Regions from separate parts of the Caloramator sp. CAR-1 genome, predicted to be linked through region 2. Evidence: a T-box and tRNA genes for the amino acid it is inferred to sense, from the RefSeq annotation. Region 2 holds a T-box; the other holds one or more tRNA genes.
What was found. A T-box is a leader RNA that pairs with one kind of tRNA and senses whether it is charged. The one in region 2 lies ahead of metG (methionine--tRNA ligase), so its partner is inferred to be a tRNA-Met.
Positions count from the first base shown of each region.

Region 1: it has a tRNA-Met gene. The T-box ahead of metG (methionine--tRNA ligase) is inferred to sense a tRNA for this amino acid. The anticodon was not compared.

Region 1 covers NZ_JAUONW010000011.1:25,351-28,521, forward strand. The annotation lists gene yabQ (spore cortex biosynthesis protein YabQ) at 1-59, shown strand, start outside; gene Q3V94_RS03640 (septum formation initiator family protein) at 107-385, shown strand; gene Q3V94_RS03645 (S1 domain-containing RNA-binding protein) at 454-849, shown strand; tRNA gene Q3V94_RS03650 (tRNA-Leu) at 1,023-1,112, shown strand; tRNA gene Q3V94_RS03655 (tRNA-Met) at 1,117-1,192, shown strand; tRNA gene Q3V94_RS03660 (tRNA-Met) at 1,197-1,273, shown strand; gene spoIIE (stage II sporulation protein E) at 1,582-3,171, shown strand, end outside.
Region 2 covers NZ_JAUONW010000026.1:4,004-12,300, forward strand. The annotation lists gene metG (methionine--tRNA ligase) at 1-1,822, opposite strand, end outside; T-box leader at 1,899-2,120, opposite strand; gene Q3V94_RS07815 (DUF5305 family protein) at 2,179-3,291, opposite strand; gene Q3V94_RS07820 (SipW-dependent-type signal peptide-containing protein) at 3,382-4,038, opposite strand; gene Q3V94_RS07825 (SipW-dependent-type signal peptide-containing protein) at 4,095-4,664, opposite strand; gene Q3V94_RS07830 (signal peptidase I) at 4,865-6,043, opposite strand; gene Q3V94_RS07835 (hypothetical protein) at 6,055-6,435, opposite strand; gene Q3V94_RS07840 (hypothetical protein) at 6,407-6,913, opposite strand; gene Q3V94_RS07845 (response regulator transcription factor) at 6,927-7,544, opposite strand; gene Q3V94_RS07850 (sensor histidine kinase) at 7,541-8,297, opposite strand, start outside.

The DNA.
Region 1 (3,171 bases), on a different contig from region 2:
TAAGAAGAACAGGAAGATTAATTTTAGGTAAAAAAATTATAAAAAAGCAGGAAATTTAATTTATTTATAGAATATTATATATTGAACAAAAGAAGAGGGGATGCCTATGAAGAAAAAAAGAAACATTAAAAAGATTATTTGGGGATTAGTATTTATTATGTTTGGTTCAATTTTCGTTAAACAGCAAATAATATTATATAGATTGAATAAGCAATATAAACATTATAATGAGCAGCTTCAAAAAGTAAAAGTTATAAACTCTCAACTTAAGGAACAACTTAAGGAGGCAAAAAGGCCTGAACATGTAGAGAAGCTAGCCAGGGAAAAACTTGGTTTGGTAAAACCGGGAGAGATCTTATTTATCGACAAAAACAAAAGAAGATAATTTGACTTGGATTATATAATTTTGTATAATTATATCATTAAAATATATTAAGGAGGAATTCTTTTAATATGACCTTAAAGGTAGGAACGATTTTAGAAGGAACAGTAGTAAACATTACAAATTTTGGAGCATTTGTTGATGTATCAGGTAAAACAGGTTTGGTTCACATCAGCGAGGTATCTGATACTTACGTTAAGGACATCAGGCAGCATCTTAAGGAAAAGGACAAAGTAAAGGTAAAAGTTATTGCAATCGATGATGATGGCAAAATAAGCCTTTCAATTAAGCAGGCTATGCCTAAATCATCAAAGCCAATTGAAGTTGATTGGCAGAGCGAAAGAAACAAAAATAATGGACTTTCTTTTGAGGAAAGGCTTGCTAAATTCTTAAAAGAAAGCGAGGAGAGAATCCAGGACATTAAGCATAGAGAAGGCAAAAGATATGGAACAGTATCAAGAAGATAGAAACTCAAGGTGTTTTACCAAACGTAAAACACCTTTTTATAATAAATAATAAGAACTTACTTCTACAATATATTACCATAAAAATTTTATAAAAAAAATTTAAAAATACTATTGACGAAATAATAATAGCATTATATAATAAGTATTGTCGATGCGAGATAACAAAACTGAATGCCGGAGTGGCGGAACAGGCAGACGCACAGGACTTAAAATCCTGCGGTCCCTAAAGGACCGTACCGGTTCGACCCCGGTCTCCGGCACCAATGTCGCGGGGTGGAGCAGTTGGTAGCTCGTCGGGCTCATAACCCGAAGGTCGAAGGTTCAAGTCCTTCCCCCGCAACCAACATGGCGGCGTAGCTCAGTTGGCCAGAGCAATCGGTTCATACCCGATGTGTCAGCGGTTCGAATCCGTTCGCCGCCACCATACTTAAGCAGCTTAGGCTGCTTTTTTTATTTTTTGTAAAAAAAGAATCAAAAAAATCATAAGCTGATTTGTTGAAAATATTTGTTATTAGAATAAAATTTCCGTCGTATTTTTATGGTCTATGAAAATATTCTTATTTTTTTTACAAGATCAAAGTTGAATTTTTATATAAAAAGGAGGAAGAAAACATAATTGGCTTAAAATAAAATAATCTGTCAATATTTTTGTATGGAAATAAAAGGAATAATGACAAAATATTCAGCATATATTTGATATAATAACCTCACAAAAATATGTGAGGTGGTTTTATGATAGAAAGGGAAGTTCTACATAAAAAAGATGTAAAGGCGTTAAAAAGAGAAAAGTTAAAAGCACAACATTTATTACTGCTTATATTTATTTTCTTTACCTCAAGAGTTCTTTTTTTAAGGGAGATAATGCCCTTTGGAATAGCACTTTTAATTGCTTCAACTATGATCTTAGATAAGGAATGGATAATGGTCTGTGGACTGTTTTCTGTTCTTGGTTATTTAACGGAAAGTAATGTTCTAGCTGCCAAGACACATATTTTTCTTACTGTTTGGGTTATGATTTTAAATCTATTTATAAAGAGTGAAAAGAAAAGATTATTTATTCTTTTAGCATCAACCTCCATATTAAATGTTTTGGCTTCTGTTTTTGCTCATAAGTATTTTTTAAAGAATTTAGTTCTATACGATGTTATAATATCTTCTTTTGAATCTTTAATTATTATTTCATCAGCCTATTTGTTTACATATGGTTTAGCATATTTTTTCAACAAGAAAAATGTAGAGCTTTTAAAAGAAGAGCTAATTAGCCTTGTATTAATATTTTTAATATCCTATGCAGGATTGTGGGATATTAGCTATAAATATGTTTCTTTAAAATCTGTTTTGGCGGTTTTAGTTATATTGACATCTGCCTATATAAAAGATGGACAAGTAGCAGCTTCAGTTGGCCTTTTGCTTGGATTGGTTTCAAGTTTTGCAGGAAATATTTCGGTTTATTTAGTCGCTGTATACGGATTGTGTGGTCTTGTTGCTGGTGCGTTAAAGGATTTAGGTAGGATAATTACATCTGTAGCCTTTATGATAACTTCAGTTGTAGTAATGATGTATGCTAATAAGGTTGATGTTTTATTTACTTTAGAAGTTAATATACTATTTGCGTCAATTATTTTTATTTTATTACCTTCTTCGATATTGGATAAGCTAAATTTAGCTTTAGATTTTGAAAATAAAAGAGAAGTTCCGCAAAAATTATATGTTGAAAGAATAAAGGATTATATAAATGGAAAGCTTAATATAATTTCTAAATCCTTAAATGGTTTAGCCAGTGTTTTAGCAGAAAGGTATGAAAATAACCTATCAAAGGTCAACGAAGTAAAGGGAACTGTTGAAAAGATAGCAAACAAAGTTTGCTCAAATTGTGAAGGAAGGCATTTTTGCTGGCAAAGGGAAACATATTATACTTATGATGTTTTTTGTGAAATGCTAAGAATGGCAGAAAAGAATGGTAAATTAGATATAAAACAAGTTCCGAATTCCTTTAACTTAAAATGCGTAAAGCTCAATGAGATAATAAGACAGATAAATTTTGAAATGGAAATTATAAGACTAAATAACAGATGGAATAAAAAACTTTTAAATTCAAAGATAGTATTAGCAGAGCAGATAAAGGGAATTTCTGTTGTTGTTTCAGATCTTGTAAAGGATATAACTAAATCTGTGGAATTTAAAAATGAATTGGAAGATAAAATATCAATGGTGTTTGATATCAATGGAATAAAATATAACGATGTTATGGTTACAAAAAACTCTAATAATAAATATGAAGTAACTATATATGGAGTGCCATGCCAGGGTAAAACATCCTGC
Region 2 (8,297 bases):
CTCCCCTTAGCTTAACAGGTTTTAAATTTGCAACCAAAATTACCTTCTTTCCAACAAGCTTTTCAGGCTCATAATATTTTGCAATACCTGAAACTATCTGTCTTTCCTCGCCACCTAAATCAACCTTAAGCTTTAGTAGCTTATCTGCACCCTTTATCCTTTCAGCCTCTAAAACCTTTACAACCCTTAAATCGATCTTGTCAAAATCTTCAATTGTAATCTCAGGCTTTATTGGAACCATTTTCTTTTCCTCCTTTTGTCCATAGAGCTTTTCAAGCTCCTCAAGCTTCTTTTCAACGTCAATCCTTGGAAATAATAATTCTCCCCTCTTTACCGAAACTCTTTCTAAATTCCCAAACTCTAATATGCTGTCCCAGGTTACAACCTTGCCTCCAAAGTTAAACTGCTCGTTTATCTTTCTTGAAGTATCTGGCATGAAGGATGATATTAAAACAGAAATTATCCTTATAGCCTCAGTTAAATTATATAAAACTCCCTTTAGCCTTTCCTTATTTGCATCGTCCTTTGCTAAAACCCAAGGCATAGTCTCATCTATATATTTGTTTGCCCTTCTTACAAGACGCCAGATCTCATCAAGGGCTTCTGATACTCTAAGGCTATCCATTAAGTTTTCAACATTTTTAGGCACCTCAAGGGCAGTATTTTTAAGGTCCTCGTCAAATTCCCCTTCAAATATTCCCTTTTCTATTGTGCCGTTAAAATACTTTTCGATCATAGTAAGGGTTCTTGAAACAAGATTCCCAAGATCGTTGGCAAGATCTGAGTTTATTCTTTTTATGAACATCTCGCTATTGTAGTTTCCATCGTGTTCAAAGGATATTTCCTTTAAAAGATAATATCTTACGGCATCAACACCAAAGTGCTCAGTTAAAACAACAGGGTCTATAACATTTCCCTTTGACTTTGACATCTTGCCGCCATCAACAAGGAGCCATCCATGGCCATAAACCGTCTTTGGAAGAGGAATGTCAAGGGCCATGAGCATGATAGGCCAAATTATAGTATGGAATCTTACTATGTCCTTTCCAACAAGATGAACATCCGCCGGCCAGAACTTTTTGTAAAGACTATCATCGTCGCTTCCATATCCAAGGGCTGTTATATAGTTTGAAAGGGCGTCTATCCAAACATAAACAACATGCTTTTCGTCAAAGCTAACTGGGATTCCCCATGTAAATGATGTTCTTGAAACACAAAGATCCTCAAGACCAGGTTTTATGAAGTTATTTATCATCTCGTTCTTTCTTTTTTCAGGAAGTATAAAATCTGGATGCTCTTCTATGTATTTAAGAAGCTTATCTTGATACTTTGAAAGCTTAAAAAAGTATGCCTCCTCCTTGGTCCACTCAACTTCCCTTCCGCAGTCGGGACATTTTCCATCAACAAGCTGTGTTTCTGTAAAGAAGGATTCACAGGGTGTGCAATACCATCCTTCGTAGTAGCCCTTGTAGATATCTCCCTTTTCATAGAGCTTTTTGAAAATATCCTGAACCGCCTTGATATGGTAATCATCGGTGGTTCTTATAAACTTATCATAAGATATATTTATTGTCTTCCATAATTCTTTAATTGAAGCTACTATGTTATCAACATATTCCTTAGGAGTTACTCCCTTTTTCTCTGCAATCCTTTGAATTTTTTGACCATGCTCGTCGGTTCCTGTTAGAAAAAACACATCGTATCCGGTTAATCTTTTAAACCTTGCAAGGGCATCCGCAAGAACTGTTGTGTAGGTATTACCAATATGTAGCCTGTCACTTGGATAATAAATTGGCGTTGTTATGTAATATTTTTCCTTCATAAATAACCTCCTTTCGAAAGTGGCTGCCACTTGACTTTTTGACATTTCCAAATTTAACTAAAAAACACCCCGCCCGTTTAGGGGCGAGGTGCCGCGTTACCACCCTAATTCACCTAAGCCTCGCGACTTAGGCCTTGTAAGGTCAGTGACCTTAAGATAACGGATAAACCGTGTATGCCTACTAAACTTCAGCATACAAGCTCCAGAGCCATCTTCACACGCTTTACATTACCGGCTTTCACCTACCCCGGCTCTCTTTAAATGCTACACGTGCTACTCTTTCCTTCACAGCTTTATTAATATTATGCTATTTATTCACAAGTTTATACAAAATACTAAACGTTGTCAACAGCTTACTAAACTGTTTTTTCTTTTGTTTTGGTTTGCTTAACTTTAACCTTTCTACTATTTTCCTTTTCCTCGTTTTTTACATAATCCTTAAGAACAAAAACATACATCACTTTATCATCGGATACAAAAAATTCGTTAATTTTTTTAGTTTCTTTATGGAATTTATACATAATAGGCCTTTCAATTTCATCAGCAATTTTAATTAAATCCTCTATTGTTTTAACCTTTACTATACTTTGACTGCTTTGGACATCTCCTTCAACTGCCACAATTCTATTTCCATGATTTTTTAGTATTTTGTTTACTGCCTTCGTGTGTGCATCTTTTTCAACACCTTCTGTTAATATTAAAAGAAGAATTATCATGATTGTAGAAAATGCAATTGATATTTGTAAAAGAAGCTTGTATTTTTTATTAAATTCAATCCTTATAGTCTGTTCCCTTGTTATATCCCCCTTTTGCTCTTCAGGGATATTCTTTGCTATTTCAAAATAATTCGAGGCTAAAGGGATTATAATGGATGGCGACATTTTTGATTCAATAGGTTGTCCTTCAGCTTCTGTTCTTAAGTTAACATTCATATAGACAACTACTTTTGTTGGAACGGCAACTTTTGTAGTTTCATAAACCTTTGCAACAAGGGCATTAAAATTATCTATGTTAATGCTAATATTCTTTTCAACTTTATAAAAATTTGATTCTACTTGAAATTTTTCAGTAGGCAATAAAACATAATTTTTATTCCATACTATTTTTGTTTTTTCATTTTCAGCAACATAACCTTCAACTGATGCAATAACGTTGTATTCACCTTGAATTTTTGTTTTGCTACTCCCTTCAAAATTATATACAAACTTAGCAAGAATATTGTCAACTATCTCTCCAATATATACCTTTCCTTCATCCATAATTTTTGCACCATAAATTATATTAGGCTTTAGAGCTACTTTATACTGTGCATCTGATGTTGCTTTATAGTTATATAAAGTTGCCTTTTCTTTTTTTGTTATAGGGTTTTTTGATCTATAGAACAAATATGACGATGAAAATAAAAAAAGAGCTGAAAAAAAAGCAATACCTACAATCCTTATTATTTTATTAATCTTTAACTTTTTCATACTCAACCACCCCTTTTTTATTCCTATGTATATAATTCTATATTTGTTATAAAATTCCTGCAAAAAGAAAAAAGCCAGCAAAAAACTGGCTTATTGTGCATTCCATTGTTTGAATTGGAAGTTAAGATTAAAGCTTAAAGTAGCATTTTCGTATTGATCCCCTGCATTTGGTGACATACTTACAAAATACCCTGCCTGTAATGCTTCTGGATTTCTTATTTCTAGAGCTTCACCCGGATTCAAAATCAATGGATTATTTTGTCCATTCCAATTTCTTAATCTGTAATTAATTAAATTGCAAACTTGATCTAAATTATATAAAATTGGTGAATTTTTAAAAGGATTAATGTATTCTCCATTATTTTTAACTTTGCAAAGCTCAACACTAAAAGTCAATACATTATTACTGATCATACTTTTATCATCATTAATTGTGCTTACATTAACATTATCAAATACAACAGGTATAGTTCCACTGTTTACAAGCCTAAAAGAAACTCCATCTCCACCACCTGGATATAATTTATCAATTTTAATATTAACATTATTATTATCAATAGCAGTAACTTTAGTTTCAACATATTCATCTAAATCTTCCATCTGTGGATCACTTTCAAAAGCTATATCTACATTACCTGTCTTAACTGTCGTTCCAAATGTAACTGTATCTGTCCAATAAGCATATCCTGCACCTATTATCAGAAATACCATTACTAAAACTATTGATATGAACCTTGATTTTTTCATATCTAACACCTCTTTATATTAATTAAGCAGGGTATTAAACCCTGCTTATTAAATTATTATTGATTGAATTGCAAGAATTGTGGTGATACTGTAAAGCTGAAAGTCTTGCTTTCGCTAGCTGTAGCTGTAGTTGGCATTGAAATTGATAAATCTATTGTAACGTCAGTTTCTGCTGGAACTATAACATTTTGATTTGTAAAATTAAGTCCATTAACTAAGCTACCTTCCCAAACTTTAGTTTCTCCAACTTTAACAACTGCATTAACTATGAGTTCTCCATCAACTATTCCTTCTTTGCTTGGTATGAATGAAAGTCCTATTAACTTAACCGGAATTGTGCTATCATTAACAATTGTTAAACTCTTTGATGTTGAAGCACCTGGATAAAGATTGTTTACAGTTATAGTAGCTGAATCTGCTGAAACTTCAGCTGAGCCAGTTGCAACGCCTTGGTTACCTTCTTGGAAAACTAAACTTCCACTATCGTTTTTATCAAAAGCTAATTCAACTTGACCAGTTTTAACTGTGTTTGAGAATGTTACTGAATCAGTCCAATATGCATATCCTGCACCCATGAGCATTACTGCAACAGCAAGAATAAGAGCAAAAAATCTTGACTTTTTCATTTAAAACTCCTCCTTTAAGGTTAAATTTTGATTTATATTACGGATCAAAGTAGGCCGGCCATTTACTTAATCCGTTTGCTTTCATTTATTATTATAGACCCATATTTAAATTAAAAAACCCACCAAAAGTATAATTTTGGTGGGTATATTTGTGCCATTTTTCTACTACTTTCCTACTATTCATACTACTTTAGTAGTATTTAAAATTGAACTTTTTCAAGAGGAACCTTGTTTCTACTCTTTAATAATAATGTTGGCCAACCTATTTTGGGAACCACCTTTATTATTTTCCCTTTGATATCCTGTGGTTTTACAAGTTCTGAATCTGCAACTGAATTATTATCCCCCTTTGTTCTATAGCATATAATATTATCCTTTTTAACTATTTCTATTATTCTATGGGAAATTAGTATATTCTCCCTCTTAAACTGTATTACATCGCCTACCTTTAAATCATCTATATTTACTCTTTTAATCAAAATAACATCCCCCGGTTTTATCATTGGTTCCATGCTTCCAGTTGCAATAACCGATGGGAAAATTGGAAAAACTCCAACGGTAAACCATATTAAAAGTATCGATGCAACGCTTGTTATAATCCAACCCAAAAGATCCTCTTCTTCTTGATGTTTTAGCGACTTCATTTCTTTTAAGTAATAGCCCTGAAGAGCAGATAGGCTAAATATAGGCACCATAACTCCAACAAGCGCCATTGTTATCCATTTTAGGTTTGGCAGAATAGGACTTAACCATTCAAAGGTTTCTATAAGTCCTTGATAAATAATTGAAGGCCCTGCACCACCTATAAATACAAAATAAGTAGAGATAAGACTTTTTGAAAGATCAGGTGCAAAATCCTTTGCAAAGAACATCACACAATCCTTAACATTTTTTAGATTTTCAAATTTGGAAAATGAAATACTAATAATTGTCATAAAAAGAGAAATAAGTATAAAAAACAAAAAATTTTCTTTTTTCACGAATGTATTAACTACATAGCTTCTTACAAGTTCCCTTGCAACAAGAATAGAAAAGATATAAAAAAGATTATTTAAGATACCTAGGGGAGTATGGCTATAGGGACTTTTCCCAAATCCATCTATAAGTCCAGCTAATGAATATACAATAATATATATAGCTGCAAAATTGAAGGCCCAATAATTTATATTCTCCTTCATTTTCAACTTGCTTTTAGGTCTTGGTCTTGGAAATGTTAAAATAACAAAAATAACTATTAGATGAACAAGAGGTTTCCAGTAAAACTGAAAAAGGGGCAGTTTTACATAGAATAATAGAGAAGAGCTTTCAAGTAAATAATTAATGAAAATAAAAAAGAGAGCAATTGAAGCTCTATTCTTTTGTGAAATATTGATTTTCATAAACATCCCCCTTAATTTGAGTTTGTTTCTTTCACCTTAGAATCAGAGTTTATATCCTCTGCTGTGGCATTGCTATTTTTGCTGTTTTCCTCAGCATTTTCTTCTTTTATTTCACTTTCTACTTCATTTATTATCTGAATTTCTCCGTTTCTACGAATTTCAACTGCTTGATTTTGGCTATCTTCTACCACTGTTTCTTCTATCTTATCCTTTTCTTCTTTCTTATCGTCATTCTTATATTCAGTTTTTATCTTAGGTTTAGGCGGCATCGGTGGTTTAACAACATTAATGCTGCCCCTTATTATTATCTTCTTCTGCCAGTAGCCATATCCTCCGGATATAAAAATCATGGATAAAAATAGGCTAATCAATAAAACTAAAAGTTTTTTCATAGTTATCCTCCTGACTATTAAATTGTCCATAGATAAGCTCAAGTTCAAAATTATATTGGCCTTCCTTTAATGCACCAATTTGTATAGTTCCAAAGCCATTTTGTCTTCCGTATGTATCTATTATTCCAATAGGAAGTATGTTGTTTACTATAATTCCATCATCCTTAATAAAATTTATATCCGCCAACTTAATAGGAACGCTTCCCTTGTTTGTTATTTCGTAAAATATTATTGCTGATTCATGTGGCTTAAGTTTGCCGTTTATATTAATCGTATCCATGCCACATTCTACTGAAATTGTATCCTTTTTAGAAATTGGTAGCGCTCCTACAAATTCAGGAAATATATTTCCTGTTTGAAGATGCATATTTATATCTAATCCCTCTTCCCAATATGCGTATGTAATTCCTAAAAAGTTCAAAGTCAGCAAAACAACTAATATAAATATAAATCTTGTTTTTTTAAATCCTTTTCTCATAATTCACCAACTCCTATACAGCATTACCAAATTTTAATATATTATTTATATACAAAGCTGCCTCTGTTCTATGTTTTAAATTTAGTTTTGCTAAAATATTAGTTATATGCTTTTTAACAGTGTTTTCTGAAATAAATAATTTTTGTGCAATTTCAATGTTGCTAAGTCCCTTACCAATTTCTATTAAAATTTCCTTTTCCCTTTCAGTTAGGGTATTAAGGAAATTGTTTTCGAAGTTTATATTAAGTATTTCCTGAGAATAAAACTTCTTGCCTCTTTCTACAACATGAATGGCATAAATAATATCTTCAATATATGCATCCTTTAAAAGGTAACCATCAACATCTAGATCCTTTGCCCTTTCAAAGTCTTCCCTATTCAATGATGATGTGAGAACAATAAATTTTGTTTCAATATTTTTATTTTTTGCTATTCGAATTAGTTCAAGACCACTTTCATTAGCCAATCTTAAATCTACAATAGCAATTTCAATTTTATTCATCGTAAGTATTTTTATTGTATCCTGAATGTTTGAAGCCTCATAAATTTTCTCAATATTTTTTTCAAGTTTTAATGCAGAAGACAATCCCACTCTAACAAGAGGATGATCATCAACAACAATTACATTCATACTATCCCCTCCAATTTTTGTTCTGCATTCTTCAATTTAATAAATAGTTTTGTGCCTTTTCCAATCTTGCTGTCTATTTCTATACTACCTTTTAATACGTCAACTAATGTTTTTATGTTTTTTAAGCCTATTCCACTATTTCCCATAGCCTTAACATTAAATCCATTTCCATTATCAGTTATTATTAGATTTACTTCTTCTTTGTTTATTAATAAATTAATATCGATTATATCAGCCTTCCCATGCCTTATTGAATTAGATAATGTTTCACATATTATCCTGTATAATGCCTTTTTTTGTAAAATACTTAGAATTTCAATATCACCTGATATATTGAAATTAATTTCAGCATTATTAATATATTTAATATCGTTTATATAATTATTTATTTCAACAATAAAGGAATCATTTGCATATTTGTTCCAGCTAAGGTCATATATAGTTTCACGAAGCAGACGCATAGTTGAGTCTATTGAATTTCTAAAGCCTATTAACTCTTTAGCCAGCTCCTTATCTAACCCTTCTATATTTTTATAAAATGAATAGAGTTTACAAGAAAGTGAGAAAAGCCTTTGTATTACATTATCGTGTATTTCATTTGCAATCCTATTTTGTTCCTTTGAAATCAACATTTTTTCCTTTACATCCTCAAAATAAATCCTATCAAAGGATAATGAACTTAATTCTGTTAAAAATTTAATCTGATCTATGTTTTCTTCTTTAGAATTTATTGCAAAACCTAATATTCCGTAT